Regions from separate parts of the Desulfoluna sp. CYM3A genome, predicted to be linked through region 1. Evidence: riboswitches for the same ligand, from Rfam matches in the RefSeq annotation. Region 1 holds a riboswitch; the other holds the start of a gene.
The links. Region 1 has a riboswitch for cobalamin ahead of ACOYW1_RS11325 (DUF2162 family putative transporter). Riboswitches for the same ligand answer to the same signal wherever they lie in the genome.

Region 1 (15,384 bases):
GACTCCGCTTGTCTCCAGCGGCCCTGCCGGGGCAACACGTTTGGAAAAATTGACAAACAGGCCTTGAATATGGGGGCACTCGATTCGAGAAATATCCGGGTTAGTCCGGTGCAGCCTCGTTTCCATCGGGAACGTACACCATGGAACCGTCTTCCAGACGATAGGCCACGCCCATGCGATGCCCTTCACCTTCCCCCATGGTTTTGGAGACCTTCAGCGCTTCGATTTTTCGCTTGGATTTGGTAATGATCTCCATCTCCCCGTTTTTGTTTTTTTTGACGATGGTCATCTCGCTCTCTTCGTTGAAGAGGTCGTGGAGGCGATAGGTGGAAAACAGGGTCACGATGAGCCCCACAATAAAGACCAGGCCGATGTCAAACAGGTTGGCCACCCCGTCCATGGGGTCCGAGGCCATGGGCCTCCCCTGATTCCCGCCCCCCACGGCGTAGCGTCGTTTTTTCAGGTACCTCATGCCGCCTCCCCGGCGGGTGCCCCTGTTGTCCCGTTGCCCGATGAGTCTTGCGGGGTTCCGGCCAGGGCTTCGGTGGCCACCTCCATGTTCAGGAGGTCCTCATCGGCCCAGCGGGTCTTGATGACGAGGAACAGATAAGCCAGGAGTCCCACGGCAAGGCCCACCACCGTGGTGGTAAAGGCAATGACCAGCTCCGAAGAGAGCATGGAAAGGTCCCCCTGTCCCAGGGCGGCCAGCCCCGTTCCCATGGGGATCAGTGTGCCGATGAGGCCCAGACCCGGCCCCACGCGAACCACCAGGCGATACATGTCAAGAGAGGAAAAGAGCCGGCGTGTGGTGTCCTGAAGGAGTCCCTCCACCTCAAGGGTCGAGGCGCCACCGTTTTTTTCCAGGAGGCCTTTGAGCCGGGCCACATAACGGCTGACCCGGGGCGTGGTATGCAGGTCATGGTCAGGCCTGAAGAACACATCCGGGCCGTCGTTTTCCACCGCCATGCGATGCCTTCGTACCCATTCGGAAAAAAGGGCCCCGGCACACACCACGGCCCAGAAGGTGAGAAAGGCCAGAAGGATCAGGACCGGGTAGAGAAGGGATGATGAGACCACATAGATATAACTTTTGATGAGAGCTGCCGTTTGCACGTACGAATCCTTAAAAAAACGTCAATGGGTATGGACAAAACGATCCAGAAAGATGCCGCCCCCAAAGAGGCAACATGCAACAATGGCCGCAGCAATAGATGCGTTTTCCTCGCCGCGGGCCGAATCGGCTGCGCCGGATGCCATGGCAAACACATCCGGCAACTCGGAGACATGGGGAACCACCAGAATCGTCAGGAGAAACCAGAGCGCCGCAAGGACCATCATCGTTCCCATGACGTGGTGAGGGGTACCGAACCGGGCCCCCAGGCATCGGGTGGTCAGAAAACCAACCGATGCAACGAGGACGAAAATCCCCCAGGCCATGGCGGTCATGCCAAAGGCATTCTCCGGGAAAAGCCCGATAACAAAGGCGATGGTCAGCAGAATCACCCCCATGCACACCGGGCACGGCAGGGCAAAGAGCAGCCATCCCCGCACGGGCCCTGATCCCTCGGCAGGTTTTTTCAGCAAGGCGGAGCCCCACACGAGGAGAAGCGAGGCCATGGCCGCGTGAACGGCCATGGCCCACTTCACCAGGTGTTCTACGATAAGGAGCTTGTTTAACAGATTGACACGGGTAAGGAGCAGGTAACACCCGGCGAACAGGAGGGTATAGGCCAGAGCCGCCACTGCGATGAAGGCAAGGCGGCGGCTCTTTCTTTGCGACCACCCGCAGGCCAGGCCGATGCCGCATTTGGCGGCGTACATTCCCATGGTAAAGACCAATCCGGCAATCAGGCTTTTCCATTCCATGGTACGTGTACTCCTTCCAAATGATACGGCAACGGAGTGGTCTCCGTCGGGTTGCGTAAAGCCGGGATGGAGGGTGCGGGCGTGAAAACAAAAAAATCCCCGCACCTGTAGGTTTAAGGTGCGGGGATCCGTATTTTCCCACAAAAAAAGCGTGACACACAATCTGTGCATGCATCGCGGCATATCTCAGCCTTTACCACGGGCATCGAGACATCTCCATCCAGGCAGGTCTTCTGACTCGCGGATCGTCCCGTCCGGCGCGCCTTCCCGAGTGCTTAACAACACCCAGTGGCATGGTGGCCGAAACAGTCCCCACTTACAGCGGCGGGTCCGTTCCCGAATTTCACGGGATTCCCTATTCTCTTCTCCCCTTGAGCCATGCAAAGGGAAAAGCACCTGAATTTCTCGTTTACTATTCCATAGAAATGTCCTATGTCAAGGATAATTTTCCCTGTGGGGAGAATCCGGCAATCAGGCTCGAACCCTTTGGATTCAAGCATATCCAAAGATATGCGCGGACCCGGTTTCGTGGGAGGTCATGGATAACATCATGAAAAATCGAGCCTTACGCACCCTTTTCCTTCTCGCTTTGGGCGTGGCCTGGTGCGGCCTCTTCGCTGCCCGTGTGCAGGCCAAAAGCGTTACCGACACCACAGGCTGCATCGTTGATCTGCCGGACGCCCCAAAAAGAGTGGTGTCCCTTGCCCCCAGCATCACCGAGATCGTTTTTTCCCTGGGCAAGGGAGATCTCCTTGCCGGGGTTACCCGATACAGCGACTACCCTGCGGCAGCACAGAAACTTCCCCGGGTCGGCAGCTATATCCGACCGGAGCTGGAGACCATTGTCTCCCTGAAGCCCGACCTCTGCCTGGCGGTGAAGGACGGCAACCCGGATAAAGTGATCCAGCGTATCAAGGCCTTCGGCATCCCCGTGTACACGGTCAATCCCGACGGTATCGACACGATTATCCGTTCTATCAATGAGATAGGCAACCTCCTTAATGCAACGAGTGAGGCCAGAGCCATCACCGATGCCATGGGCGCCCAGCTGGAGGCCATTGACCGGACCATTGCCAAGGCATCCCATAAACCCCGCCTCTTTTTCCAGATCGGGATCTCCCCCATCGTCTCCGTGGGCAAGAACACCTTTTTAAACGAAATGATCCGCCGGGCAGGGGGAGAGAACGTCGTCACCAGCAAAACGCCCTACCCCCGGTTTTCCAAGGAACAGGTCCTGGCCCTGGCACCGGAGATGATCATCATCACCTCCATGGCGAGAAACGACGACTTCGACACCATGAGACAGGAGTGGGCAAGCTGGCCGTCCCTTCCCGCCGTTCAAACCAACAACATCCATGTCGTGAATTCGGACATCCTGGATCGCCCCACCCCGCGTGTGGTGGAGGGCCTTGCCATGCTGGCGGCCCTGATCCATCCCACCCTTTTTGAGGAGGCGGCCCGGTGAACGACACATCCAGGGTACGGGGGCGCCTGCTGAAACGAATCCTCCTCATCACCGCCCTGCTCTCCATGGTTCTTGGGGCTGCGGTTCTCCTGGGCCTGGCCACTGGGCCTTCGGGTATCGACCTTACGCCTGTGGCACAGCTCGTAACGGGTGATTCCCAGGCAGACAGCCTCCAGATTGCCATCATCGAGCGCATCCGGTTGCCCCGGGTGCTCATGGCCCTGTTCTGCGGGGCAGTGCTCTCCTTAGGGGGGCTGGTTTTCCAGGCCCTTCTGGGAAACCCCCTTGCCGAGCCCTATATCCTTGGCATCTCCGGCGGTGCGGCCACCGGTGCCATCATGGGGATCCTTGCCGGATTTGCCCGTGTGCCGGGGGTCAGCCTCACCGCCTTTGCCGGCAGCATGGTCACCCTCTTCCTGGTGCTTGTCCTTTCACGGGGCGAAAGCCGGGTGGGCCGGGACGCCATGCTGTTATCCGGCGTCATGGTCAACGCCTTCTGCTCGGCGGTGATTATGTTTCTCATCTCCATTTCCGAAGAGAACAAGCTCCACGACATCATGTTCTGGCTCATGGGAGACCTCTCCTCAGCAGACATGCCCCAGGTGGGCATGGTGGCCCTTCTGGTACTGCCCTGCTTTGTGGTGATCTTTCTTCTCTCCCACAAGATGAACCTCATGCTCATGGGGCGCGAGATGGCAAGGGCCATGGGGGTCTCCATCCGGCGGACCACCCTTATCCTTCTTATCGCCACCTCGTTCATGGTCAGCGCCATGGTCTGCCAGAGCGGCCTCATGGGGTTTGTGGGCCTGGTGGTGCCCCACATCCTCCGGCAGGTGTTTGGTTCGGACCACCGGGTGCTGGTGCCTGCCACCATCGTGGGCGGAGGCGCCTTCATGGTGATCTGCGACCTGCTGGCCCGTTGGATTCCCCGGGAGGGAGAGATTCCCGTGGGGGTGATCACTGCCATGATCGGGGCCCCTTTGTTCATCATGCTTCTTAAAAGGAGGGCCCGATGATGATACGCAACAATGCGGCCACGGCAGCCAGCCTTTCCACCCGTGAACTCTCCACGGGCTACGGCAGCCATGAGGTGCTGACGGACATCACCCTTTCCGTTCCCCGGGGCTCCTTTTTTATCATCGCAGGCCCCAACGGCACGGGCAAAACCACCCTGCTGAAATGCCTGGCCGGGCTTTCCCGCCCTCGAACAGGCGAAGTGTCCCTGGAAAATACCCCCCTGTCCCGGATGACGCGGCGGGAACTGGCACGGCGCATCGCATTTTTACCTCAATCGGTGGAGAGCGCTTTTTCACTGACGGTACGGGAGGTGGTGCTCATGGGGCGGGCGCCCCACCTGGGCATGCTGGGCTTTCACAAAGATGAAGACATGGCCCTTGCCGAAGAAGCCATGGCCTTTACCGATGTCCTGCACCTGGCAGACCGTTCGGTGGAGGCGCTGAGCGGTGGGGAAAAACAACGGGTCTTTATCTCCAGGGCTGTGTGCCAGCAGCCCGAGTTCATTCTCCTAGACGAACCCACCTCGGCCCTGGATCTGGCCCATCAGGTGCGTGTCATGGATTTGATGGAGAGGTTGAAGGTGGAGCGGGGAACCGGGGTGGTGATGGTCTCCCACGATTTGAACCTGGCGGCCATGTATGCCGATACCCTCTGCCTGATCCATAAGGGCACCGTGTCGTCCTTGGGGTCGCCGTCCCAGGTCCTGGAAAAAGAACGGCTGGAAGCCGTCTACGGGTGCCGCCTCTTTGTGGAAGAGAGCCCGGCGGCCTCAAGCTTGCGCATCACCCCCGTCCCCGCTCGATTGAGCAAGGGCGTGGCGAGCCGTTGAGGGGGCTCACCCCTTGCCGGACGATTCTCCACCAAACTCCGGGTAAAGAAGGTTCCTGCACTCCGGGCAGATCCCATGGGAGAAATCCGCCTCGGAATGACGGGAGATGTAGGCCTCCAAAGGATGCCAGACGCCCTGTTTGTCCCGGATTTTTTTGCAGGAGCTGCAAATGGGAAGGATCCCCTTGAGGGTCCGGATTTCAGCCAGGGCTTTTTCAAGGTCTGCCATGGCCCTGTCCCGCTCAAGCTCGGCCTTCTTTTTTTCCGTGATGTTGATGACGGTCCAGAGGATAAAAGCTGGTGGCCCTTCGTCGTTTAACAGTGGGGAAATGCGCCCCTGGAACCACTGAAGGTCCGATGGCCCGCCCCCGGGGTTGTCTTTCAACGTGTCGGGCACGAGGCTGTACTCCACCACCTGGATGGTTTCCGTATCAAGGGTGAGATGAATCATGGAAAGGTAGTGTTCGGCCAGTTCCACGGGGAGCACCTCGTGAAGCGTTTTGCCTTTGAGATACGCAGGGTCATCGTAAAGGCTCCGCTCGATGCCCCCGAACACCTCCAGATAACGCCCTTTCCGATCCATGATAAAAACCGGATCCGGAAAATGTGCCACAATGGAAACAAGGTCCTGTTTCCCCCACGTTAAATCCTGCATCCCTCGTAACCTCCCCCCAGTCAGCCGAGACAGCGCGTTAACCCATGGTTCCCATGGTGTGTTCCCCCTATGTCGAGCCTGCCTGAACAACTCAAAGAGGTCAACCTGAAACATCTGGCAAGGCGCTCCGGACTTGCCTAAGGAACCATATTGTTATTGCCATTCATGACGAGTTTGTTTAATGTTTGCCCGAACGCGTGCCGTCATCTAATCAATGCCGCACGTCTTCAGGGTATCCTCCCTGAGGGATTGTTTTTGCCAGAGCCTTGGATGCCAAGTCATGTATGTAAACCCAGCCATCTCCGGAGGGATGCATGGAGATAGAACAGAAACGCTACCTGAACAGGACGCGCTTCACCTTTGAAAAGGAACGCCTGACCTACGCCATGGGTCAGGAATCAGGATCTCGGTCTTTCGGGGTGTATTACGCCGACATCCCCATGGAGACGACCATGGTGGAAGCACGAAATCCCTGGTTTCGAAACACAGCGGCCGTGCTCATGATCGTCTGGCTGTGCAGCCTCCTCACATGGTTTGTCGTGCCGTCTCAACAGGCGGGCCCAGCCCTCTACCTTCCCCTTGCAGCATCCATCTGCCTGCTCATCTACCGGTTTGCCTTCACCCGGTATACGGTGCTGAAAACCGAATCCGGGGAGATTTACCTGATCAACGACAATCGCTATGACGAAATCTTTGACGAGCTCATGAAGCGACGCAAAAGCCAGCTTCTCTCCTGGTACGGAGAGATCGATTACGCCAACGACCCCGGCGAAGAGATCCGCAAATTCCACTGGCTCAAAGTTCAGGGCGTCATCGGCGATGAAGAGTTCGAATCCATCCGCACCCGCATCGAGGTGTTCCACGGTCCCATGCAGGAGACTGATTTTATGGAGGGGCCGAGTATAAATTAGGAACAACAGGAAAAAAAGGTTATAGAAAAACAAAGCGCCTCCACAGCACATGTGGAGGCGCTTTTTTTGTTTTCGGCAAATGCATACTTTTTATTTGCCTATGACCTATCGCCTCTTACCTGTTTTTCCCGTTTTGTCATACCTTAAACCTCGACACCATGGACGTCAAAGACTCCGAAAGCCGGGAGAGCTCTTCGGCGCTGGTGCTCACCATGGTGCTGCTGGATGCGATCTCGGCACTTCCGGCGTTTACGGCGCTGATCTCCCGGGCAATGTTCTCCGAGACCATGGAGGTCTCGGCCACGTTACCATTGACCTCTTCGATGCCCTGGGCGGCCTGGGCCACGTTGCCGGAAATCTCCCGGGTGGTAACGGCCTGCTCTTCCACTGACGCGGCGATGGTGGAGACGATGTCGTTGACCTCGACGATGACGTCGGAGATGGAGCGGATCTGGGTGCCGGTCTGCCGGTAGTCCCTGGATGCCCTCCACCTGGCGCTTGATCTCCTGGGTGGCCTCGGAGGTCTGGGCGGCAAGGGCCTTGATTTCGTTAGCCACAACAGCAAACCCTTTGCCCGCTTCACCGGCCCGGGCCGCCTCGATGGTGGCGTTCGGCCAGGATGCATGCTGTTCCAGATGTCGGTGATGGCCTCGGTGACCTTGCTGATCTCATCAGCCGACACGCCCAGAAGATCCACTTTTTCCGTGGCTGTCTTTGCCTTTGACACGGCGCCCTGGGTAATTCCGCTGGCCTTTTCGGAATTTGAGGCGATCTCCTGGACCGTGACGCTCATCTCCTCGGAGGCGGCGGCCACCATGCCCACGTTGGTGGAGGCCTGCTCGCTGGCTGCGGCCACAGAGGTCATGGTGACGTTCATCTCTTCGGCGGCGGCCGCCACGCTGTCTGAACGGGAGGAGGCTTCGTCGGCACCCTGGGAGAGCTGGGTGGCCACGGCAGAGAGTTCCGTGGAGGCGCTGTTAAGGCCCATGGCATTTTCCGCCACGTCCCGGACAATGGTCTGCAGATTTTCGATAAACACGTTGATCCAGCGGGCGAGCTCCCCGGTTTCATCTTCATTGGTGATGGCAAGTCGCGTGGTCAGGTCCCCTTCCCCTTCGGCGATGTCCTTGAGGCCGTTGATGGCCTGCCGCAGGGAACGGGTAATGGCAACGGCCATCATCAGGGTCACGGGCAGGATAATAAGAAGAAAGAACCCGCCTGCGATCCCCGCCACCAGGGTCACGCCCCGGGAGACGTCTCCCGCGATCACGTTCTGGATAACAGCTTTTTCTTCTTCGATGTTGTCGATGTAGACGCCGGACCCGACCCAGAAGGATGTTCCGGGAATCTTCTCGGCGTAGCCGATCTTGGGCTGCACCCCTTTTCCGGGTTTCTGGAAGCTGTAGGAGACGAACCCGCCCCCGGCGCTGGCGGCTTTTTCAAGCTCAATGAGGTAGTAGACGCCGTTGGCGTCCTTGGAATTTTTTCTGTTTTCTCCGGTCAGGGACAGGTTGGCTGCATTGCACACCACTTTAAACCCGTCATAGACAAAAAAATAGCCGGACCGGTCTTCTTCAAACCGAATGGGAACGATGATCTCCCGAACGACGTCCTCCACCGACTCGGATTCCGGCGCTTTTTGAAGGGCATTGCCCAGAGCCAGGGCCATGGCGTGGGTGGCCACCTTGAGCTTTTCCTTCTGCCCCTTCAGCATCACCTCTCCGGCTTCATGGATCCCGGCGTCCCTTGCCATGGAACCGATCTTGAATGACCCGACCAGCATGCCGCTGAAGAGAAGAAAGACCATACCGATGATGATATAGATCCTTGCCTTGATTGAGACCTTCTTGAACATTACAACTCCTTATCATCTTTGATGTGACATCCGTGTCACGGCAGCATGGGATGCTGCCGACCAAATCTGAGGGATCCCCTCAACGGATCCGAGGCGAGACCGCAGTCACTCCCGCACGTGGTGAACATCTCGGTATATTTCTTTTGTATGTTCTTACTTTCCTAAAATTCTCTTCGCTATTTCCCCCCGTTTAGAAGAATCATTTCCCGGAATGGACACCAATACCGGCCCATGCCCAATGGTTTGTGAGACTGTTCTTCTTTCCATTTTGTAAATGATAGTGATTAAAATACGTATCGCCAAAAGGAACCCACAATTTAGTAAAATTTACCAAATTAATTTCCCTCGACACCTATCACGCCTTAAACACAGAACATACAGGCCATGGTTCAGCAATGCATGACAGGTTCCCTGAACAGCATCATCCGAACCGTGAGCACACCGTCAGTGGCGAGGCTTTGCCGCGCTGAACCCAAGGTAAAAACAGGTCGACGCCCTTCGACGTCTGGCAGTTGCCTCCCGAACCGCAGCTCCCTCAAGGACGATATGAATCCCGTTCAGTTTTTCCAATGCAAATTATCCTAAGGTACGTGTGCCCCTGTGCTTCCAAAGAAGACAGGTAAATTTCAGGGGTGAGTGCGCGTTTATTCCGCCACGTTCCGGAGATGAATAACTGGCGGACAGAGGCTCTCCCGCCCCATGACGTCACTTTTTTTGCCCGCAACGGAACAATTTATTTCCTCGATATTTTCTGATAGCAATATTCAATATTCCTATTTGACATATTTAATACGTCTATATATCACTAAACCGAATCCCATGGACCGACCCGTTGCCCGTATACATAAGGGGCTCCAGGGACTTTCGTTCCCCCATACCTCACTGCACTGGAGACAAGATGCGATTTCCATCCGGGTACAACTGACAGAGCAACAAAATCCGCCCGTGCTCGGCGGATTTCCGTTGCCGGTAAGCACGCCCCTCGTGCGTGCGTCAGGTGATACCCGGAAATGTGCCCGCCTTTTTTCCAGACGGCCCATTTCCTCTTCACCTCCCCTGCCTGGTCTTAACGGACCGGGCTCCTGACAATTGTGGACACCATTTCCGTCGACCACGGGAATCTTACATCCCGCCCACCCGAGGTGCATGCATCGGGCGGCGGAGCGAGACGTTGTTTGAAGAGGAGACGACCACACAATGATTGAACCACTGGAAGTAACCGGAACCCCATCGCGCATCCGAGACAAGGCCCTGGCCATGATCCCGGACGGGAACTTGAGCGCCTGCCTCACCTGCGGCACCTGCGCAAGCGGCTGCCCGGCAACAGGACAGATGGGCATGGACCCGCGCAGGTTTTTGCGCATGGCGGTCCTTGGCATGGATGAACAGCTGGATCGGCACCCCTGGGTATGGGTCTGCACCATGTGCAAACGGTGTTACGACGCCTGCCCCATGAGCATCAACATCCCCCAGCTCATCTACGACCTGCGGGCGGAGTGGCCACGGGAGGAACGACCCAAAGGGATCCTCGGCTCCTGCGACCACCACATCAACTCCGAGGGCGGCGCCATGGGCGTCCCCCTGGAGGATTTCAAGTTCACCATCGAGGACCTGGCCGAGGAGTGCCGCGAGCAGCCCGGGTTTGAAGAGCTCCGGGCCGACCTGGATCGGGAGGGCGCCTATTTTGCCCTCAACCAGAACTCACGGGAGCCCGTCACCGAACCGGATGAGCTCCTCCCCTTGTGGAAAATCCTCCACACCGTGGGGGCGGACTGGACCTACTACTCCAAAATGTGGGGCGGCGAGAACTACTGCATGTTCCTGGCCGATGACGAATCCTGGGAAAAAATCATCCGCGCACAGGTGGAGCACATCGAAAAGCTCGGCTGCAAGGTGTTCATCAACACCGAGTGCGGCCACTCCTTCTATGCGGTCTGGCAGGGACTGCGGCGGTTCAACATTCCCCACAACTTTGAGTTCCGAAGCATCATCGAGTACTACGCCAAATGGATCCGCGAAGGAAAACTCCCGGTCAACTCCGACTGGAACACAGGCGGCATCAAATTCACCGTCCAGGACCCCTGCAACGTGGTCCGCAAATCCCTGGGGGACAAACTGGCCGACGACCTGCGTTTTGTGGTGAAAAAAGTGGTGGGCGAGGAGAACTTCATCGACATGGTGCCCAACCGCTCCATGAACTTTTGCTGCGGCGGCGGAGGGGGCTCCCTCCAGGCCGGCTTCACGGACGAGCGGCAGGCGTATGGCAAAGTGAAGTTCGATCAGATCCAGACCACCGGAGCCGACTACGTCATCACCCCCTGCCACAACTGCCACGCCCAGGTGGAGGACATCGGCCACCACTTTGAGGGAACGTACCACACCGTGCACCTCTGGACCCTCATCTGCCTCTCTCTGGGGATCCTGGGAGAAAACGAGCGCACCTATCTCGGGCCGGACCTGGCCGACTACGGGCTGTAAGGAGACTGGAAATGACTGCAAAACAAACCATCGGATCGGTACTCATTGCCGGGGGCGGCATCGGCGGCATCCAGGCCGCCCTGGACCTGGCCAACTCGGGGTACAAAGTCTACATGGTGGAAAAGGCACCTTCCATCGGCGGGGTCATGGCCCAGCTGGACAAAACCTTCCCCACCAACGACTGCTCCATGTGCATCATGTCCCCCAAGCTCGTGGAGGTGGGGCGCCACATGAACATCGAGCTCCTCACCCTTGCCGAGATCAAAGGGGTCTCAGGGGAAAAGGGTGATTTTACGGTGGAGGTCTTCCAGAAGGCCCGCTACGTGGACATGGACAAATGCATCGCCTGCGGCGCCTGCACCGAGAAGTGCCCCAAAAAAGTGGAAGACGTCTACAACCAGGGCCTGGTGAAACGCAAAGCCATCTACGCCCTCTACCCACAGGCCGTGCCCCTGAAGTACTGCATCGACGCCGACAACTGCATCAAGCTCACCAAGGGCAAGTGCGGCATCTGCGAAAAAACCTGCCCTGCCGGGGCCATCAACTATGAGGACACGGACAAGACCCTCTCCCTCAACGTGGGCTCCATCATCCTGGCACCCGGGTTCAAGGCCTACGACCCCAGCGGCAAGGCCATCTACAACTACGACAAGAGCCCGGATGTGGTGACCTCCCTGGAATTCGAGCGCCTCCTCTCCGCCTCGGGACCCAACCAGGGCCACGTGGTGCGCATGAGCGACCACGCCGAGCCCCGGAAGATCGCCTGGCTGCAGTGCATCGGCTCCCGGGACATCAACACCTGCGACAACGGCCACTGCTCCAGCGTCTGCTGCATGTACGCCATCAAGCAGGCCATCATCGCCAAGGAGCACGACCCGAGCCTGGACTGCACCATCTTCTACATGGACATGCGGACCCACGGCAAAGGCTTTGAGAGCTGCTACAACGAGGCAAAGGAGAAGCACGGGATCCGTTTTGTACGATGCCGCGTTCACTCGGTCTTCAGCCAGGTTGGAGACGAGGTGGGACAGGTCATCGACTACGTGGACGAGGCCACGGGCAAGGTGACCCGGGAAATCTACGACCTGGTGGTCCTCTCCGTGGGTATGGAGATCTCAGACGAGGTGAAAGAGCTCGCCCACACCATGGGCGTGGAACTCACCCCCGGAGGCTTTTGCAAAACCGACTCCTTCAACCCCGTGGCCACAACCCGGGACGGGGTCTTTGTCTGCGGCGCCCTCCAGGGGCCCAAGGACATTCCCCAGTCGGTCATCGAGGCGGGCTCTGCCGCCCTGTCCGCAGGGGCTGCCCTCACCTCGGCCCGGGGCACCCTCACCAAGGCCATGGCAACTCCTGAAGAGACCGACATCTCGGGCGAGCGCCCGCGGGTCGGGGTCTTTGTCTGCCACTGCGGCATCAACATCGGCAGCGTGGTGGATGTTCCCGGCGTGCGGGATTTTGCCAAAGACCTCCCCTTTGTGGAGTATGTGGGGGACAACCTCTACTCCTGCTCCCAGGACACCCAGGACGCCATGACCAAGGTGATCAAGGAGCAGAAGCTCAACCGCATCGTGGTGGCGGCCTGCTCTCCCAGGACCCACGACCCTCTCTTTCAGGAGACCCTCATCAACGCAGGGCTCAACAAGTACCTCTTTGAGATGGTCAACATCCGGAACCACAACTCCTGGGTCCACAAGGACCACCCGGCCGAAGCCACGGAAAAAGCCATGGAGATGGTGCGCATGGCCGTGGCCAAGGTGGCTCTTTTCACGCCTCTCACCGAAGCCGAACTCTCCATCGACCAGAACGCCCTGGTGGTGGGCGGTGGGCTCTCGGGTATGGCCGCAGCAAGAGCCCTCTCCGGCCAGGGGTACCACGTCTCCATCGTGGAAAAAGAAGAGCGTTTAGGCGGCCAGGCCAACAGCCTGTTCACGACCTCCAAGGGCGAGTCCATTCAGCAGGGCCTGAAAGCCATGAGCGCCGAGGTGGAAGCCGACCCCAACATCGACCTGTTCCTGGGGGCCGAACTCTCCGAAGTGGAAGGCTTTGTGGGCAACTTCTCATCCACCATTTCCCAAAAGGACAAGAACACACAGACCGAGCACGGGGTCACCGTCATAGCCACCGGCGCTTCCGAGCACACACCGGACGAGTACCTCTACGGCAAGGATCCGCGTGTCCTGACCGGCCTGGAGCTGGACGAAAAGTTCATCGCAAACGATCCCATGCTGGAGAAGGCAAGCTGCGCCGTCTTCATCCAGTGCGTGGGTTCCCGGGAGCCGGGGCGTCCCTACTGCTCCCGCATCTGCTGCACCCACACCATGTCCTCGGCCCTGCACCTCAAAGAGAAGAACCCCGAGATGAAGGTGTTTGTGCTCTACCGGGACATCCGAACCTACGGCGAGCGCGAAGCCCTCTACAAAGAGGCCCGGGAAAAAGGCGTGATCTTTGTCCGCTACAACGTGGATGACAAACCCGTGGTGGATAACAGCGGGGACTGCCTGACGGTCACCGTCACCGACCACGTGCTCAATCGCCCCCTGGCCATCAAGGCAGACCTGCTCACCCTGGCTGCGGCCGTGGTTCCCCACCGGGACGAAAAGCTGGCCCAGTTCTTCAAGGTGCCCATCAACGACGAGGGCTTCTTTGCCGAGGCCCACGTGAAGCTGGCGCCCTCGGACTTTGCCGTGGACGGTGTCTTCCTCTGCGGCCTGGCCCATTATCCCAAGCCCGTGGACGAATCCATCGCCCAGGCCCAGGCCGCCGCCTCCAGCGCCACGCGCCTGCTCTCGGGCAAGACCATCAACACCAGCGGAAACGTGGCCGAGGTCAACCCCTCCCTTTGCAGTGGGTGCGGGGTCTGCGTGGCGGTCTGTCCCTACAACGCCCCGAGCCTCCAGGCATCGGGCAGGGACGAAGGCAAGGCCATCATCAACCCCGTGATCTGCAAAGGGTGCGGCGCCTGCGTCGCCTCCTGCCGCTCCGGCGCCCTGCAGCTCAAAGGGTTTGAAGAGGCCCAGCTCATGGCCATGATCGACAACATTTAGGTCCGTAACCATGTAACCACTCAGCTGGCCTCCGGCGGGTCGCTTTTTTGAAAAAAAGCTCCGCAAAAAACTTTCCATAATAGAAAAGTCGAAATTATTTCGGCGAAGCCTGGAAAGACTTGCTCAAGACCTGTTTGTCAAACTTTTCAAAAGTTTGGCCCCCGGCAGGGCCGCCGGAGGCAAGGCGTTTAAGATACAGGAGAACACCAATGAGTTCGTTTGAACCGAAAATTGTCACGTTTCTCTGCAACTGGTGCAGTTACGGCGCCGCCGACCTGGCGGGTGTGAGCCGTTTTCAATATCCCCCCAACATGCGGGTGATTCGCGTGCCCTGCTCGGGCCGCATCTCGCCCAAAATGGTCCTGGCGGCCCTTCGCAAAGGGGCCGACGGGGTGTGGATCTCCGGGTGCCACCCCGGGGACTGCCACTACATCGAAGGAAACTATTATGCCCGGCGCAAGTTCACCCTCCTCAAGGAGATGCTGGAGTTCAACGGCATCGAACCGGGGCGTCTCCACTTCTCGTGGATCTCGTCAGCCGAAGGGGTGAAGTTTGCCGAGGTGGCCAACAAGGTCATTGACGAGGTGAAAGCCCTCGGGCCCGCCACCGTATTGATCAAAGAGAGCCCCGAGGAGACTGCCGCATGAATGCCATCGTAGAAACAATCCGGACCACGGCAAAGGAGCTCCTCGCCAAAGGAAAGGTGGAAGCGGTCATCGGCTTTAAAAAAGGAAGCCTGCCCCTCTCCACCGAGCCCTTCATGGCCACGACCCCCGACGACGCAGAAAAGCTCACCTGGGATGCCAACTGCCGACTCAACCTGGCCGCTTACCTCAACAAAGAGATGGGCAAGGTGGCGGTGGTTGCCAAGGGGTGCGATTCCCGAAACATCGTGGGGCACATCGTTGAAAACCGCGTGAAGCGTGAGAATGTGGTGGTCATCGGCGTCCCCTGCACCGGCATGATTGATCCCCAAAAGGCCATGGATGCCGCTGGGGGCGAGATCCTGGCCATGCAGGAAGACGGAGAGGTGCTGGTCCTCACGTCCGCCACGGATGAGAAGCGCATTCCCAAGGCAGAGCTGCTGCGCCAGAACTGCACCCTCTGCGCCCACCCCAACCCGGTGATCTCGGATACCATGGCAGGCGATGCCGTGCCCGAGCCCCAGGGCATCGACCGCTACGCCGATATCCGGGAGATCGAGGCCAAGCCCAGTACGGAAAAATGGGCGTTTTTCGAAGAGGCCCTCTCCGCGTGCACCC
Region 2 (15,384 bases), 1.5 Mb from region 1:
TTTTTTGAATCGAAAAAACAGGGCGGATGGAAGTGGTTTAAATCGTGGTTGATACGGGGTTGTCCATGGGCCCTTGTTTGAGAGCAGTCGTTAATTGACAAGCCAGATGGCTCTGTCCTGGCCCATCTGCACCAGTTTGTCCCCCACTCGGCCCAGAAGAAAATCCTCCACAATGGAGTGGCCCCGGCGTCCCACCATGATGGTGTCGTAGCCGCTTTTTTTGGCTTCGTCCATGAGCCCTTCGGAGCGGCTCAGGTAGGAGCGCAGGATGATGGAGTCCACGCCTGCCCGGTCGAACCCGGCGTCCCTGAGGATGGTTTCTGCTTTCTGGAGGTGGGGGCGCATGCGGGACTGGTGGTGTATCTGGTGCTCCTGTTCCATGAGGTTGTATGCGTCCAGAGATGCCTGGAAGGGGTCGAAGGAGCCGCTCATGAGGTTGAGGGAGCGCGACACATAACAGATTTTCACCTTTTCAATGTTTCGGGTGACGCTTTTTTTCAATTGCCGGACGCAGTTTTTGGAGCCTTCGGAGGCATCGAAGCCGATGAGCACGCCCGTGCTGTCGGGGTTGCCGCCAACGATGACCAGGGGCACGTGGTTCACCGAGGCGATGAGCTTGCGGGCGCAGTTGCCGAGGATGGCCCCGGTGTGGATGTTGTGGCCGATGCGACCGGCCACTACCAGGTCGTAGCCCTTTTTGGACTCCCGGATGATGTCCCGGGCAATGCCCACCCGTCGGTGGCGGATTTTTACCTCAACGGATTCGTCTGGAAAGCCCTCTTTGATGAGGTCGGTGCGGATTTTTTCGATGACCTTACGGTTGTAGCGGATGTGGTTTTCTTCCCACCAACCGCCCAGTTTGTCGGGGCCTGTGCCTTCCATACCGTCGGATTGGGTGTCCCAGAAGGTTTCCGGCACGACATTTTCTACCAGAAACAGGGTGAACGTCGTCTTTTCAGGGATCAGGATGCGTGCCGCGTAGAGTGCGGCATGGGTGGATTGGATGGATCCGTCTACAGGGATGAGAACACGTTGATTGAGAGCGTTCACCTGTGCCTCCTTGGGTTTGAGGTGGATGACCGGATCGGTCTCATGCAGTGCGACTGGGGGCGGAGTCTTCCGGTCTGGTTTTGAGTCGTGTTGCGTTGTCTGATCAAAGGTAGAGCAAGGGGCGTGCCAAGGGCGTGTTGGGTGAAATGATGCGGTATTTCAATGTGTTGTTGCGTGGGGTCCGTTGGGGCTCTGAGGGGCTGTGGTGATGGCCTTTACACGTTGGAAAAAGGGCTGGCAGGGATTGCCTGAGTGGATGCTTTAAACCATTTTTAGGGGTGGGGTTTTGGTTTTTCGATAACCCTGCCTCCCCATATGGGAGGCGCATTTTCCTAAGCAGTGCATAACCACTCGCGCAGGTAACTATCTCAATAGCCTTAAGACGTCTTTGGCTGCTTCCAGTTGCTTAAGGGCTTCGTCGAGCTCTTCGGGGCCGGGGGCAAAGTCCACGGCAGCTTCGTAGGATGCGATGATGGCCTCAAGATCGGGAATCCCTTCCGTGGTGCGAAGGGCTGATGCCGAATTCATGTGATGGGCAAAGATCAGGGGCTTCACCTCCTGAAGGGTGTAAGTCTCCTTAACCGTATCCAGAGTCACGGCCGTGGGGATTTCAATGAGGAGTTCTTTGCCGGTGGGGGAGAAGATTCCCTTATATATTAAGGTGGAGTGCTTTTTGGTCGTGACAAAGTAGTTGGAGGTGTTGGAGGCACTGGAGGCGATGAGGATCAGGACAAATACGCCGAAGGCACAGACAGCCGTGATGAGTTTTCGCGTGGAGGCCTTTTTGGCGGCTTCCTCACGCAGGCGCTGTTCTTCTTGGGCCTGAGCCCTGGCTTCTTGTTCGGCTTTGGTGCGGGCCTCTTCGGCTGCCTTGCGGCGAGCTGCGGCCTCGGCTTTCTTTTTGGCATCCAGCTCAGCCTGGCGCTTGGCTTCTTCTTCGGCTTTAATTCTTGCCTCTTCCTCGGCCTTGAGTCGGGCTTCTTCTTCAGCCTTTATCCTTGCCTCTTCCTCGGCCTTCAGGCGAGCTTCCTCTTCAGCTTTTTTCTTTGCCTCTTCCTCTGCCTTGAGTCGGGCTTCCTCTTCAGCCTTTTTCTTGGCCTCTTCCTCGGCTTTGAGTCGGGCTTCCTCTTCAGCCTTTTTCTTGGCCTCTTCCTCGGCTTTCAGACGGGCTTCCTCTTCAGCCTTTTTCTTAGCCTCTTCCTCGGCTTTGAGTCGGGCTTCTTCTTCAGCCTTTTTCTTAGCCTCTTCCTCGGCTTTGAGTCGGGCTTCTTCTTCAGCCTTTTTCTTGGCCTCTTCCTCTGCCTTCAGGCGGGCTTCTTCCTCAGCCTTCTTCTTAGCCTCTTCCTCGGCTTTGAGTCGGGCTTCTTCTTCAGCCTTTTCTCGCTCTTCCTCGGCTTTGAGTCGGGCTTCTTCTTCAGCCTTTTTCTTGGCCTCTTCCTCTGCCTTCAGGCGGGCTTCTTCTTCAGCCTTCTTCTTTGCCTCTTCCTCGGCTTTGAGTCGGGCTTCTTCTTCAGCCTTTTTCTTGGCCTCTTCCTCGGCTTTCAGGCGAGCTTCTTCTTCAGCTTTTTTCTTCGCCTCTTCGTCGGCCTTCTTTTTTGCATCGGCCTTGGCCTTGGCATCATCTTTTTTGGCCGTGGTTTTTTTTGCAGCAGGCTTCTTGGCCTCAGCGGCACCGGCTTTTTTTGTGGTGCTTTTCGCGGTGGTCTTTTTGGCGGTGGTGGTTTTAGCTTCTGCTTTTAAGGCTTTTTCTTCTTTTTTCTTCTTGGTGGCGGCTGCTTTTTTTACGGCTTTTTTAGACTTGGGAGCTTTCTTTGCGGTGGTCTTTTCAGCCGTTGTTTTGTTCTCCTTTTTGGGAGACTCTTCCTTGGCTGCGGCCTCCTTGGGCGCATCGGTTGAGTTTTTTACGGTTTCCTTTGCCATGTGATCACCTTTGAAAATCTCAATTATTTATAATATGATGCCAACTGGTTATTTTCTACTTGTTAACGGTCATGTATATAAAAGTTGTAAACAATTGTAAACCATTTTGGTGGAGTCAGGACCCCTGTGAATCGCAGTACAACAAAGTATGAATCCCTTTTAAATCGCCTGAAAACATACGAATTCATGGCGGTGGCTTTTTCTGGGGGAGTGGACAGTACACTGCTTTTGAAAGCAGCGGTAGATACCCTGGGACAGCGGCGGTGGCGTTGGGCTCCCCCTGTGCACTCGCGTCGTGAAATCGAAGCGGCCAAGGCCTGTGCCAAGGCACTGGGTGTCCGGCATATCCTTTATGATCCCGGTATGCTGGAGGATGAGGATTTTCTGGGGAACACACCCTTGCGATGTTATTATTGTAAACGCCGTATGTTCACGCAGATGAGTAATGAAGCGAAGGCCCTGGGGGTGAGCAATGTAGTGCATGGGGTGAACTGCGATGACCTGGGGGACTACCGCCCCGGTCTCAAGGCCGCGGAAGAGCTCGGTATCGGTGCGCCCATGGTGGATGCGGGGCTCTATGATCCAAGATGCGAGAAACTGTAAGCCCTGGGGCTGTCTGTGGCCCGCAAACCAGCCATGAGCTGCCTGGCAACGCGTATTCCCTACGGAGAGAAGATTACGCGGGAGGCCCTTGCCATGGTGGAGGCTGCCGAGGCGGCCCTGGACGATTTGGGGTTTTCACACTATCGGGTGCGGCACCACGGGACCGTGGCCAGGATCGAGTTTTCCCAGGAGGACCTGCGGCGTGTGTTTGGCCAGGAGTTGATGGCGACGGTGGTTGCCGCGGTGAGGCAGGCAGGGTATCTCCATGTGGCCGCCGACCTGGAGGGCTATAGCCAGGGCCGCATGAATCGAGTGTTGGAAGAGAGCTGAAATACGGCCAGGTTGTGTGGCACGGCATGGCGGGAGTCGCCCGGCGATATCCCGCTTTTTTGCGTTTTGAAGGGCCTTGTGCCTGTTTGACGTGTTGCCTTCTGGATGTATATAGTGGCAATGCGATGTGCGTCGGCGCTTACATGGGAGGGGGTATGGAAATTCGATGTCTGGTGGTGGATGATGAGCAGCCTGCCGTGGACGAGCTGGCTTACCTGTTGTCGGGGTTGCCGGATGTCACCGTGGTGGGGTCGGCCAACTCCGCCAAAGAAGCGGTGGAAAAGATCGGCACCTTGAAGCCGGATCTGGTTTTTCTGGATATCAACATGCCGGGTCACACCGGGTTTCACGTCATTGAAGCCTGCGGCGACCTGCACAAGGCGCCTCTGTTCATCTTCTGCACGGCCTATGACCAGTACGCGGTGAAGGCATTCGACGAGCAGGCCGTGGACTACATCCTGAAGCCCTTTTCCATGAAGCGCGTGGCCAAGGGTGTTGGGCGGGCCAGAGAGCGGCTGGAGGCGGAGTCTTCGGCTCCGGGTGATGAGGTGGCAAGGCTGCTGGAGGCTCTGGGCGCCAGGCCGCCCCATGTGGTACGCCTGTCCGTGGAGAGCCAGGGGCGCCTGTTGCTCCTGGATCCCGATGAGGTGATTTTTTGCCGGGCCGAAGAGAAACGGGTGCGGGTCTTTACCCATGACGGCGACTACATCTCCCACGGCGCACCCACCCTGGATCGCCTCGAAGAGCTGGTTGCAGGCTACCCCTTCTATCGCGTTCACCGCGCCAGCCTGGTTCACCTCAAGCACATCCGCGAAGTCACCAGCTGGTACAACGGCAAGTACCTCCTCGTCATGGACGACCCCGCCGCCAGCGAGGTGGTGGTGAGCCGAAACCGTGTCAAGGGCCTCAAGGAGAACCTTGGGCTCTGAGTCCCTGTCGTTCCAGCCCCCGGAAAAGTCCCCGCATCTCCAAAAAACGACCGGTATCTATGAAACCCTGGCACCCAGGTGTCGGTGCGGTCTACGGTTGAGGTAGATTGAGGAAGCCGGCTCCCCTCCGGCGGGTCGCTTTTTTGAAAAAACTGCACAAAACGTACTAATGCACCAGTTCTTCGTTTTGATCGCCCCCGGGGCGATCAAAACAAAAACAGGGGCTGATACCGAGAACCGTCTGAATTGTTCCGGCGTATGTTTAAAACGATGATCTAAGACCTGTTTGTTAAACTTTTCAAAGGCTTGACTCTCGGCGGGGCCGTCGGAGGCTTTTTTAAAGGAGAATACCCGAACGTGGATGTATCCATCACCCATCTGTTGATCACCCTCATAGAGCACCTGGGCCTCACCGTGGCCGCGGCCTTTCTCATTTTGAACATGGGGGCGGCGGGCAAGACCTTTCTGGGGAAGCACCCCTGGGTGGAGAAGGCTGTGCTGACCTGCTTTTTCGGCCTGTTTGCCATTCTGGGCAACTACGGGTTCGATCCGGTCCACGACGCCTTTGCCAACCTAAGGGCCATGGCCGTGGTGACGGGCGGGCTTTTCGGCGGCCCCTGGGTGGGGCTTGGGGCCGGTGTTATTGCAGGCGGGCATCGCTTCCTTATTGATATCGGCGGGTTTACTTCGGCACCTTGTGCCACGGCCACGCTTTTGGAAGGTGTGGCCGCAGGGCTTTTGGCCGGGTGGTACGGCTCGCGGGTGATGAACTGGAAGGTGGCCTTTGGTCTGGGGGTGGCCGGAGAGTCCATGCACATGGGGCTGGTGCTGTTGTTTGCCAAGCCTTTTTCCGAGGCCGTGGACCTGGTGCGGCTCATTGCCGTGCCCATGATTTTAGTCAACTCTGTTGGGGCGGCCTTTTTTGTGGAGCTGATCAAGGGGCTCTTTCGGGAACGTGAGCGGCGGGAATCCCGCCAGGTGCAGCAGATCCTGGAGATCGCCAACCTCACCGTGGGGTATCTGCGCGCAGGGCTTGGGCGAACAGCAAAAAGACGGCTGAGATCATTTTCCGACAGGTGGACGTGGCGGCTGTTGCCATCACGGACACCACCCATGTGCTGGCCCACATGGGGGTTGGGGCGGATCACCACATTGCCGGTGAACCCATCCGCACCGCCGCCACCGGCATGGTTCTGGACGACGGGCTGCCCCTGTTCCGGCACACGAAGCGGGAGATCGCCTGCCCCCACCATGGCTGCCCCTTCCATCACGGCATCATCGTTCCTTTAAAGAAGGGGGAGGACCATCGTGGGGACCCTGAAATTTTACGGTACCCGGGAAAAACCTCTGGACAAGGTCCATTTTCAGACCGCCCGGGGGCTTGCCGTGCTGTTCTCCACCCAGTTGGAGCTGGAAGACATCCAGATCCAGGCCCGGATGCTGGCCTATGCGGAGATCCGGCGGCTCCAGGCCCAGATCAACCCCCATTTTCTCTTCAACTCCCTTAACACCATCGCCAGCTTCTGCCGGACCCGGCCAGACCGGGCCCGGGAGCTGATCCTGGACTTGTCCAGCTACATGCGCCGGAACCTTGACCAGAGCAAGGGCTACATCACCGTCCAGGAGGAGCTGGAGCAGGTGGAGGCGTACCTGGCCATTGAGCAGGCCCGCTTCGGCGACCGCGTCTCCTATCGGGGCTTATGTGAGGAGAAGGTGACAACTGGCCGATCCCCGCCCTGGTGATCCAGCCCGTGGTGGAAAATGCCGTCAAGCACCAGGATGGCCCAAGGAAAAGGGGGGCACGGTGACTGTTTCCATTGACTGTGATGCAACGCTTCTCACGGTGCGGGTAACCGACGATGGCGTGGGAATGTCCGAGGAGACCGTGGGCCGTCTGTATAATCCCGAGGAGCTGGCCGCGGCCGGTGAGGGCATCGGGGTGCGGAACACCATTCCACAGGCTCCGACGAATCTACGGCCCCTCCTGCCGCATGGTCATCGAGAGCACCCAGGGCCAGGGCACGGAGGTCTCCTTTTCCATCCCCCGAAACCACCCTCCAGCCCGTCCCTGACCTCCCTTTTTGAAAGCTCTCTGGCCGCCCCTTTGGGCGGCCATGTTGTTTCGGCACCCTCCTGATGCATTCCATCCCCGAAAAACGACATGGGCCGTTTCGAGCGTGGCGTATCCCCTTTTTATTCCGCTACAACAGCAGGTGTGAAAGAGGAACCGCCCCACGGGCGATCAATGCGTTTTGTCATGGAGGTCATTTAGATTATGCTTACTTTTTTTGCGTGCGTCGCTGCACTGATTCTCGGGTACTTTACCTACGGTACCTTTGTTGAAAAAACCTTCGGGCCGGACAGCTCCCGAAGGACCCCTGCCTACGAGCTTGAGGACGGGGTGGACTACATGCCCCTTCCCAAGTGGAAGGTGTTGTTTATTCAGGTCCTGGACATTGCCGGGATCGGCCCCATTTTCGGCCCCATCCTGGGGGCACTCTACGGTCCGGTGGCCCTGGTCTGGATTGTCATTGGCTCTGTTTTTACGGGGCAGTCCAGCTTTCCGGCATGCTCTCCATGCGGAACCGTGGGGGCAGCATCCCCGAGGTGGTGGGCGACTTCCTCGGCATGCCCGCACGACAGGCCATGCGGGTATTCTCCGTGGTGCTCCTCATGCTGGTGGGCGTTATTTTCGTTCTGGCCCCGGCCAAGCTTCTCACCGGGCTCACCGGCGTGAACACCCAGATTTTTATCTTTGCCATCTTCGGCTACTACTTTCTTGCCACCATCCTTCCCATCGACAAGGTCATCGGAAAGATCTATCCCCTGCTGGGCGCCCTGCTGCTCATCACCACTGTTGCCACTGTGGTGGCCCTGATGTTCGGTGGCTATGAGATCCTGCCCAACCTGGATGACCGCCAGCACGCCATCCTGCGAACAAGCCCATCTGGCCCCTGCTGCTTCATTACCCTTTCCTGCGGTGCCATCAGCGGCTTCCACTCCACCCAGTCTCCCTTGATGGCCCGGTGCGTCAAAAACGAAAAGGACGGCCGCGCTGTCTTCTACGGCGCCATGATCCTGGAAGGCATCATCGCCCTGATCTGGGCCACCGTGGGGCTCTCTTTCCGGTTGCCGGAAGCCCTGAACGCCGTGATTGCTGCTGGGACTCCTTCAGCCGTTGTCTCTGAGGTTTCCAATGTCCTTCTTGGGCCTGTGGGTGGCTTTCTGGCGGTTATCGGGGTTATCGTTCTGCCCATCACCAGCGGGGACACCGCTTTCCGAAGCACCCGCCTGATCCTGGCTGAGTCCTTTAAGGTGAGCCAGTCCCAGACCGCCAAGCGGCTCATGATCGCCGTGCCCCTGTTTGCCCTGGGCTTTGTCATCTCCACCCAGAACTTCGGGATCATCTGGCGCTACTTCGGGTTCTCCAACCAGGCCCTGGCCACTCTGGTTCTCTGGTCCGCCGCTGTGTTCCTTGCCAAGGAGATGAAGAACTACTGGATCGCCTGCCTGCCGGCGACCTTTATGACCTCTGTGGTGGTCACCTTTATCCTTCAGGCCAAGATCGGCTTCGGGCTCTCCATCGGAACCTCCACCGTCATCGGTGTGGGTACCGCCGTGGTACTTCTGTGTCTCTTCGTCTTCAAGTTCTCCGGCGTACGGGCAGCGAAACGTGCCGACGGGCTTGCTGAATAAGCACTGCCCGTGAAGGAATTTTCCGTCATGTTCCCTGTCCGGTGCCATCGTTCGGAATTTTGCGGTAGGCCGTCGGGCAGGGATGGGGCACGGGCCTTAGATTGGCTTGACAACCGGAAAAGTGTGGCTTAGGATCACATCCTATGCTTGGTGCAGCTAATGCTTAATAGGGAACTCCGTGAGAATCGGAGACGGGCCCGCCGCTGTAACCGGGGACGTCCTTCGCAACAACGCCACTTTCTTGATGCGTCCGAAGTGATCGGGTCGAACAATGAGGGGAAGGCGCGAAGGTACGGATGATCCGGAAGTCAGAAGACCTGCCATGCGCTATATGATGTCCCGTTGTCTGATGTTTTCGTCATATCTCCACCGTGGTGAGAGAGGCGGCCTGAAACAACAAAAGCCGCCTGAACACGGGGATTGAATCATATAGAAGTGGCGCACTGCCGTGGTAAAGGGTGCGCCCGACTTTGAGGATTGAATACGGAATCCCCATGCTTGCATACGATTGCAGGCATGGGGATTTTCTTGTTTGGAAGACCCGAAAATCTGTCCCCGTCACGGCGGCCGATTTTCGTGTGAGTACGTGACCGGGTCCCCGCAAGGGGTCTTGCATACACGCAGGAAGGGAATCCCGTGAAAATCGGGAACGGTCCCGCCGCTGTAACCGGGAACCGTACCAGGCACGGATCGGGGTATATGCCTCTTATCCATAAGCCACTGCCCGCTGCTGGCCCTCCTTTTCAGGCCGGCGGCAATCAGGGCGGGAAGGTGAGCCGTTCGGAAGGCCCGGGAGTCAGAAGACCTGCAGCAGGGTGAAGAAGACGTGATGCTTTGGGTGCGGCATGCCGCATCACAAAACACCCCTGCGGAGAACAGGGGAACCGCGTGATGAAAAGGGCGAAGCAAACAGGGAACAGCCCTTTTTCGGAGATGGTCGGACCGGAGGGGCTGTGCAAGGAGTCAGCCGGGCTCCGGTCCTTTGTAAATGATCAGTTTATAAAGGAGCCGATGATGAAAAAAGGCATGATTCTTTGTGTGCAGGGGCAGCTACCCGAAGGCGTTGCCCCGGATGACCTGCTTAAGGGCGGCCATCTGTCCTTTGACGTGGACAAGGTGGCCGTGGTCTCTCCCCTGGACGGAGAAGGAGACATCCATTGGGCATGGTGGCGCATGATATCCAAGGGGTTTACCTCGATTCAGTGCCGTATGGCCGGGTATGAAAAGGGGCGTATTGCTTTAAAAGGAGGCAGCGTTCCCATCTGGTCCATCGGTTGAATGCCTGGGTATCATATTTAATAAATACACCTGTTACGTACGGAGATTTAAAAACGATGAAAAAGACGACCCTTCTGCTTTTGATTGTATCACTGCTGTCCTTTCTGGGTGTAAATCCCGCCACGGCAGCCATCAAAAAAGAGGCGGTGGACGCCGTGGTTATTGCAAGCTTCGGCACCAGCTACCCCGAAGCCCTTCAGGCCATCCTCACCATCGACAAAGAGATGAGAAAAGAGTTCCCCAAGGCGGAGATCAAGCACGCCTTTACCTCCAACATCATCCGGGGCATCTGGCACGACCGCGCCGATGACGCCGCCTGGAAAAAAGCCAACCCCAACGTTCCTGCGTGGCTGTATGACGTCAAAGGCCCCCTGGCAACCTTCGGTGCCCTTCAGGAAGAGGGCAAAAAGCGCGTGGTGGTACAGACCACCCACGTCTACGCCGGGGAAGAGTACCTTGATCTCAAGGCCTATGTGGACGCAATTGCAGGCATCGACACCCTCCGTGCCAAGTGGAAGCCCTTCTCCTACATGACCATCGACCGATCCGCCTGGGCAAAGCCGGGTTGCACCCCGAGTACCGCAATGACATTGAAACCGCCGCCAAGACCATGGCCGCGGATGTGAAAAAGGCCAAAAAGATGGGCGCTGTCCTGGTCTACATGGGCCACGGCAACGAGGTGTTCCCCACCAGCGCGTACATTGAATTCCAGAAGACCATGAATGCCATGTACCCTGAGGTCACCACCCTGGTGGGGACCGTGGAGGGCTACCCCGGCCTCGATGACGTCACCACCGCCCTGAAGCACATCAAGGCCAAGAAGGTCTTCATGAAGCCCTTTATGGTGGTTGCCGGTGACCATGCCAGAAACGACATGGCCGGCGACGAAGACGACGCATGGAAGACCGTTATGGAGAAGATGCGTATCAAGGTGACCTGCGAACTCAAAGGCCTGGGCGAGAACCCCGAGTGGGCCAAGCTCTACGCAAAGCATGCCGTGGACGCGGTAACGGTTCACACCGGCAAGTAGTTTTTTATGGTTTGGTTGCCTCCGACCCTGCCGGAGGCTAAACTTTTAATCCGCCTTCGCCCAAGGGCTACGGCGCGACATGAAAGTTTAACAAACAGGTTTTAAAAACCCTTTTTGGGTGAGTTTTGCTTTAAAGGCGGATGTGATTTGACCCGAGGAACGAGGGGCAAAACGCATCCGCAACCTGCTTTCAAGGTGGCACACCTTGCCGCCGGAGGTTTTCGCTGAACCCAAACGTCATTCGAAAGGCCCCCTATGACCATCGCCACGGAGTCCATGAGGAAAACAAAACCCTCCCTTGCCCTGATGAAAGGCTCGGCAGGGTTGGTGTGCTTGTGCGCGCTCCTTTTCTGCGCGGTGCTGCTTTCGGCCCGCATGGGGTTTGTGGCGTTTTCTTTTAAGGACGTCCTTGGGGCCCTCTGGAACGGGATCACCGGCACGGACGGGGCCACGGCAGCGGCTGAAACAGCCCGGGTCATGGTCTGGGAGGTAAGGCTCCCCCGCATCCTCACGGCGGCAGCCGCAGGGGCCGGGCTGGCCGTGGCAGGGGCCGTCTACCAGAACATTCTGCTGAATCCCCTGGCCGACCCTTATACCCTGGGCGTCTCTTCCGGTGCCGCCTTTGGCGCGGCCGTAGCCCTTCTCTTCGGCATGGGCAAGACCCTCTTGTCCGTTCCCCTCTTTGCCTTCGGCGGCGCCATCCTCACCCTGTTTATCGTCATCGCCATGGCCTCACCGTCGGGGCGGCTGCTTCGGTGTGGCATCGACTCTTCCAACCTCATCTTATCGGGCATCATGGTGTCGGCCATCCTCTCGGCGGGTTTGAGCTTCATGAAATACCTGGCCGACGAGCAGGTGTCCGTCATCATCTTCTGGCTCATGGGCAGTTTTGCCGCGGCCACCTGGCGTGATGCCGCTGTGCTTTCCGGTGTTTCCGGGGCCGGGTTTCTTCTCTTTCTCTTCTACGCCCGGGACCTGAACCTTCTGGCCCTGGGCGAAAAAAGCGCCCGAAGCCTGGGGGTGGATACCTCCAAGACGGTCCTTATCCTCCTGGTGGCCGCGTCCCTTGTGGCGGCGGTCTGCGTGGCGGTCTCCGGCATTATCGGTTTTGTTGGGCTTCTGGTGCCCCATATGGTGCGGTTTGTCACCGGGCCGGATGCCCGGAAGCTTCTTCCCGCAACCCTTATCATTGGGGCGGTTCTCCTGCTTTTTGCCGACACCGTGACCCGTGCGGTGCTACCATATGAAGTGCCCATCGGGGTGCTCACGGCCCTCATCGGCGGGCCGGTGTTCTGCGTGATCTTTCGAAAGAGCCGCATGGGAGGGGGGGCATAAGTATGACGGACAGCGAGCTCCACATGGAGGGGATTTCGTTTAAGCGCGGCAGGCGAGAGGTGCTTAAAGGCGTTGACGCTCATTTTGAGAGGGGCGTGTTCCACGCCATCCTAGGGCCCAACGGGGTGGGAAAGAGCACCCTGGTGGAAATTTTGAGCGGACAGATGGACCCCGATGCCGGGACCACCTCTCTTTTCGGGACCCCGGTCCGCAAGCTGTCGGCCCGCAAGGTGGCCCGGCAGGTGGCAGTGGTGTCCCAGAGCCATGAAGTACGTTTTGCCTTTTCCGTGCGGGAGGTAGTGATGATGGGCAGGCACCCCCACATCGACCGGTTCAGCTCTCCGTCGGAACACGATTTCAAGCTGGCGGACGAGGCCATGGCCGTGGCCGATATCCGTCACCTGGCCGACCGCCCCGTCACCGAGGTGAGCGGGGGAGAGCGCCAGAGGACCCTTTTTGCCCGGGCCCTGGCCCAGGATACGCCTGTGCTGATCCTGGACGAGGCCACCAGCAACCTGGACATGAAACACACCTTGAGCCTTCTTTCCGTGGTGCGGGAGAAGGTGAAACAGGAAAACCGATGCGTTGTGGGGGTGTTTCAGGATATCAACACCGCCGCGCTCTTCTGCGACCGGTTCCATTTTTTGAAAGAGGGGCGCATGGCCGTGTCCGGCTCCGTGGAGGAGACCCTCACCCCCGAGACCCTCTGGGAGGTGTTCGGGGTCAGGGCTCGGGTCATGACAGACGAGGTGACCCGGAGCCGTCAGGTGCTCTTTGATGCGGGAGGGTTCCATGGGTAGAACTCTTCCTTCGCATCCTCTGTTTTTGCCTTGTGGCCGGGTTTATGGCACCTGTAGCCGATGCCGCCCGGATCACCGACGCATCCGGTCAGGTGGTGACCTTCGACAAGCCGTTTACCCGAATCATCTCCCTTTACAGCGCCCACACCGACAACCTCCTGGCCATGGGGGCTGCAGATGTCCTTATCGGCGCGACCAAGAGCGACGGGGCAGCAGATCTCCCCCGGTTCTCCTACCACGACGGCACCGAGCGCTTTTTGGCCGCTCGCCCAGACCTGGTGCTGATCCGCCCGATGATCGAGCGGGGCTACGGCAGGCTGGTGTCCAGCCTCAAAGCCCGGGGAATCACCGTGGTCTCCCTGCAACCCGGCACCGTGGACGAGATGATGGATTACTGGGTGGCCCTGGGCCTCCTTAGCGGACACGAGGCCGAGGCCCGGGTCCTGGTGTCGGCATTTGAATCAGAGACCCGCCGTATCCACGAGGTCACCCGGATGGTACCGGAAAAGCGGATCGTTTTTTTCGAGGCCATGCACGGCAAGCTGCGCACCTTCTCCAAAGGCTCCATGGCCGCCTGGGCCCTGGAGCTGGCAGGGGGCGTCAACGTGGCCGAAGACGCCGTGCCCTCCAAGGGCAGCAACATCGCCATTTACGGCAAGGAGCGCCTTCTGGCCAAGGGGCCGGTGATCGACGTCTACCTGGTGCAGCAGGGCCGCATGAACCGCGTCACCCGGGAAGAGATCGAAAAGGAACCGGGCTTTTCCCTGATTCGGGCCGTGCGAAAGGGCGAGATCCACTTTGTGGACGAGGCACTGGTTTCAAGGCCCACACCGGCCCTTCTGGAAGGGGCACGGCGCATCGGGCAGATTTTATACCCCACTCTTTTTGAACCGAGCACACAAGGACTGGCAACGCATGGGCAGTAAGGCGACTTTCGGCAAAGCAGGTTTTCTCATCGGGGGCACCTCCAGCGGCAGCGGCAAGACCACCCTGTCCCTGGGCATCATGGCGGCGCTGAAGCGGCGCGGGTATGATGTGGCGCCCTTTAAGGTGGGGCCGGACTACATCGACCCGGGCCACCACCGGCGGGTGACGGGCCGGGCCTCCCGGAACCTGGACGGCTGGATGCTCAGCCGGGACTATTGCCGGGATGCCTTTTCTCGCTCCATGGCCCAGGCAGACCTGGCCGTGGTGGAAGGGGTGATGGGGCTCTTTGACGGCTTTTCCGGCACGGACGAGGCCGGGTCATCGGCCCAGATGGCCAAGTGGCTTGGGCTTCCCGTGATCCTGGTGGTCAACGCCGCCAGCATGGCCCGAAGCGCCGCCGCCCTGGTCACCGGCTTTGAAAACTTCGACCCCGAGCTCAATTTCCTGGGCGTGGTCTTCAACAACATCGGCAGCAAGAGCCACCTCACCTATCTCACCGAGGCCCTTTCGGTCCACAGCGACATGCCCTGCCTGGGCGGGATTCCCCGGGATGAGGCCCTGAGGATTCCCGAGCGGCACCTGGGCCTTGTCACCGACGAAGAGCACGTACTCTCCGGCACCGAAACCGATCACCTGGCCGACACCGTGGAGGCCCACATCGACCTGGATCTTCTCTTGGAGCGGGCCGGGGAGCTTTCGCTAAGCCAAGAAGAAACCCAAAGGGGCCACCCCAAAGCGCCCAACCCGTCAAGATTGGCGTGGCCATGGACAGCGCCTTCTGCTTCTACTACCCGGACAATCTCGAGACACTCGAAAAAGCAGGGGCCACCCTGGCCTTTTTCTCGCCTCAAGGAGCCGAAACCCTTCCCGAAGGGATCAGCGGCATCTACTTCGGTGGGGGCTACCCCGAACTTTTTGCCGAAGCCCTGAGCGGAAACACCGCCATGCGAAGTGCCGTCAAAGCCGCCGCCGATGCCGGAATGCCCGTCTACGGCGAGTGCGGCGGGCTCATGTACCTCTCCGAGGCCATCACCGATTTTAAGGGGCGTCGCTGGGAGATGACCGGCTGCCTGCCCCTGGAGACCCGCATGCAGGAGAAACGCTGTGCCCTGGGCTATCGGGAGATTACCCTGAAAGAGACCTCCCTGCTCGGCCCGTCCGGCACCATTGTGCGGGGCCATGAGTTTCACTATTCCAAACCCGTGGGGGAGCCCAAGGCAGACCGGATCTACCGGGTCACCCCGCGTACCCATCGCACCCTTCCCGATGAAGGGTATGTCAAGGGCAATACACTGGGCAGCTACGTCCACCTTCACTTCGGAAGCTCTGCCGGGGTAGGGGAGGCGTTTGTGGCCCGCTGCAACGCGTACAAGGAGTCAACGACACGATGAAACCCCAGGAGATTGAAGACCTGAGCTTCAAGATTATCGGAGAGGAGGCCGGTGACCACGGCTTCTCCGATGCGGAGTGGCCCATTGCCCGCCGC

Region 2: it holds a riboswitch for cobalamin, as region 1 does, so the genes downstream of both, ACOYW1_RS03665 (hypothetical protein) here and ACOYW1_RS11325 (DUF2162 family putative transporter) in region 1, are expected to answer to the same signal.

Annotation. Positions count from the first base shown of each region.
Region 1 covers NZ_CP186556.1:2,177,014-2,192,397, reverse strand. Annotated here, with positions in the region: gene ACOYW1_RS11335 (DUF2149 domain-containing protein) at 101-472, opposite strand; gene ACOYW1_RS11330 (MotA/TolQ/ExbB proton channel family protein) at 469-1,113, opposite strand; gene ACOYW1_RS11325 (DUF2162 family putative transporter) at 1,135-1,866, opposite strand; cobalamin riboswitch at 2,073-2,281, opposite strand; gene ACOYW1_RS11320 (ABC transporter substrate-binding protein) at 2,417-3,331, shown strand; gene ACOYW1_RS11315 (FecCD family ABC transporter permease) at 3,328-4,347, shown strand; gene ACOYW1_RS11310 (ABC transporter ATP-binding protein) at 4,344-5,177, shown strand; gene ACOYW1_RS11305 (PAS domain-containing protein) at 5,184-5,831, opposite strand; gene ACOYW1_RS11300 (hypothetical protein) at 6,146-6,742, shown strand; gene ACOYW1_RS11295 (methyl-accepting chemotaxis protein) at 6,879-8,597, opposite strand; gene ACOYW1_RS11290 ((Fe-S)-binding protein) at 9,795-11,075, shown strand; gene ACOYW1_RS11285 (FAD-dependent oxidoreductase) at 11,087-14,122, shown strand; gene ACOYW1_RS11280 (hydrogenase iron-sulfur subunit) at 14,332-14,769, shown strand; gene ACOYW1_RS11275 (4Fe-4S ferredoxin) at 14,766-15,384, shown strand, end outside.
Region 2 covers NZ_CP186556.1:683,204-698,587, forward strand. Annotated here, with positions in the region: gene ACOYW1_RS03615 (universal stress protein) at 91-1,050, opposite strand; gene ACOYW1_RS03620 (hypothetical protein) at 1,414-2,970, opposite strand; gene larE (ATP-dependent sacrificial sulfur transferase LarE) at 3,097-3,573, shown strand; gene ACOYW1_RS03630 (adenine nucleotide alpha-hydrolase family protein) at 3,589-3,903, shown strand; gene ACOYW1_RS03635 (LytR/AlgR family response regulator transcription factor) at 4,059-4,832, shown strand; gene ACOYW1_RS03640 (LytS/YhcK type 5TM receptor domain-containing protein) at 5,190-6,122, shown strand; gene ACOYW1_RS03645 (sensor histidine kinase) at 6,141-6,575, shown strand; gene ACOYW1_RS03650 (hypothetical protein) at 6,637-6,969, shown strand; gene ACOYW1_RS03655 (carbon starvation CstA family protein) at 7,108-7,569, shown strand; gene ACOYW1_RS03660 (carbon starvation CstA family protein) at 7,461-8,528, shown strand; cobalamin riboswitch at 8,660-8,867, shown strand; cobalamin riboswitch at 9,116-9,352, shown strand; gene ACOYW1_RS03665 (hypothetical protein) at 9,540-9,806, shown strand; gene ACOYW1_RS03670 (sirohydrochlorin cobaltochelatase) at 9,863-10,432, shown strand; gene ACOYW1_RS03675 (sirohydrochlorin cobaltochelatase) at 10,318-10,836, shown strand; gene ACOYW1_RS03680 (FecCD family ABC transporter permease) at 11,092-12,171, shown strand; gene ACOYW1_RS03685 (ABC transporter ATP-binding protein) at 12,174-12,971, shown strand; gene ACOYW1_RS03690 (ABC transporter substrate-binding protein) at 13,016-13,897, shown strand; partial or broken gene ACOYW1_RS03695 (nucleotide-binding protein) at 13,977-14,534, shown strand; gene ACOYW1_RS03700 (hypothetical protein) at 14,663-15,289, shown strand; partial or broken gene ACOYW1_RS03705 (precorrin-8X methylmutase) at 15,286-15,384, shown strand, end outside.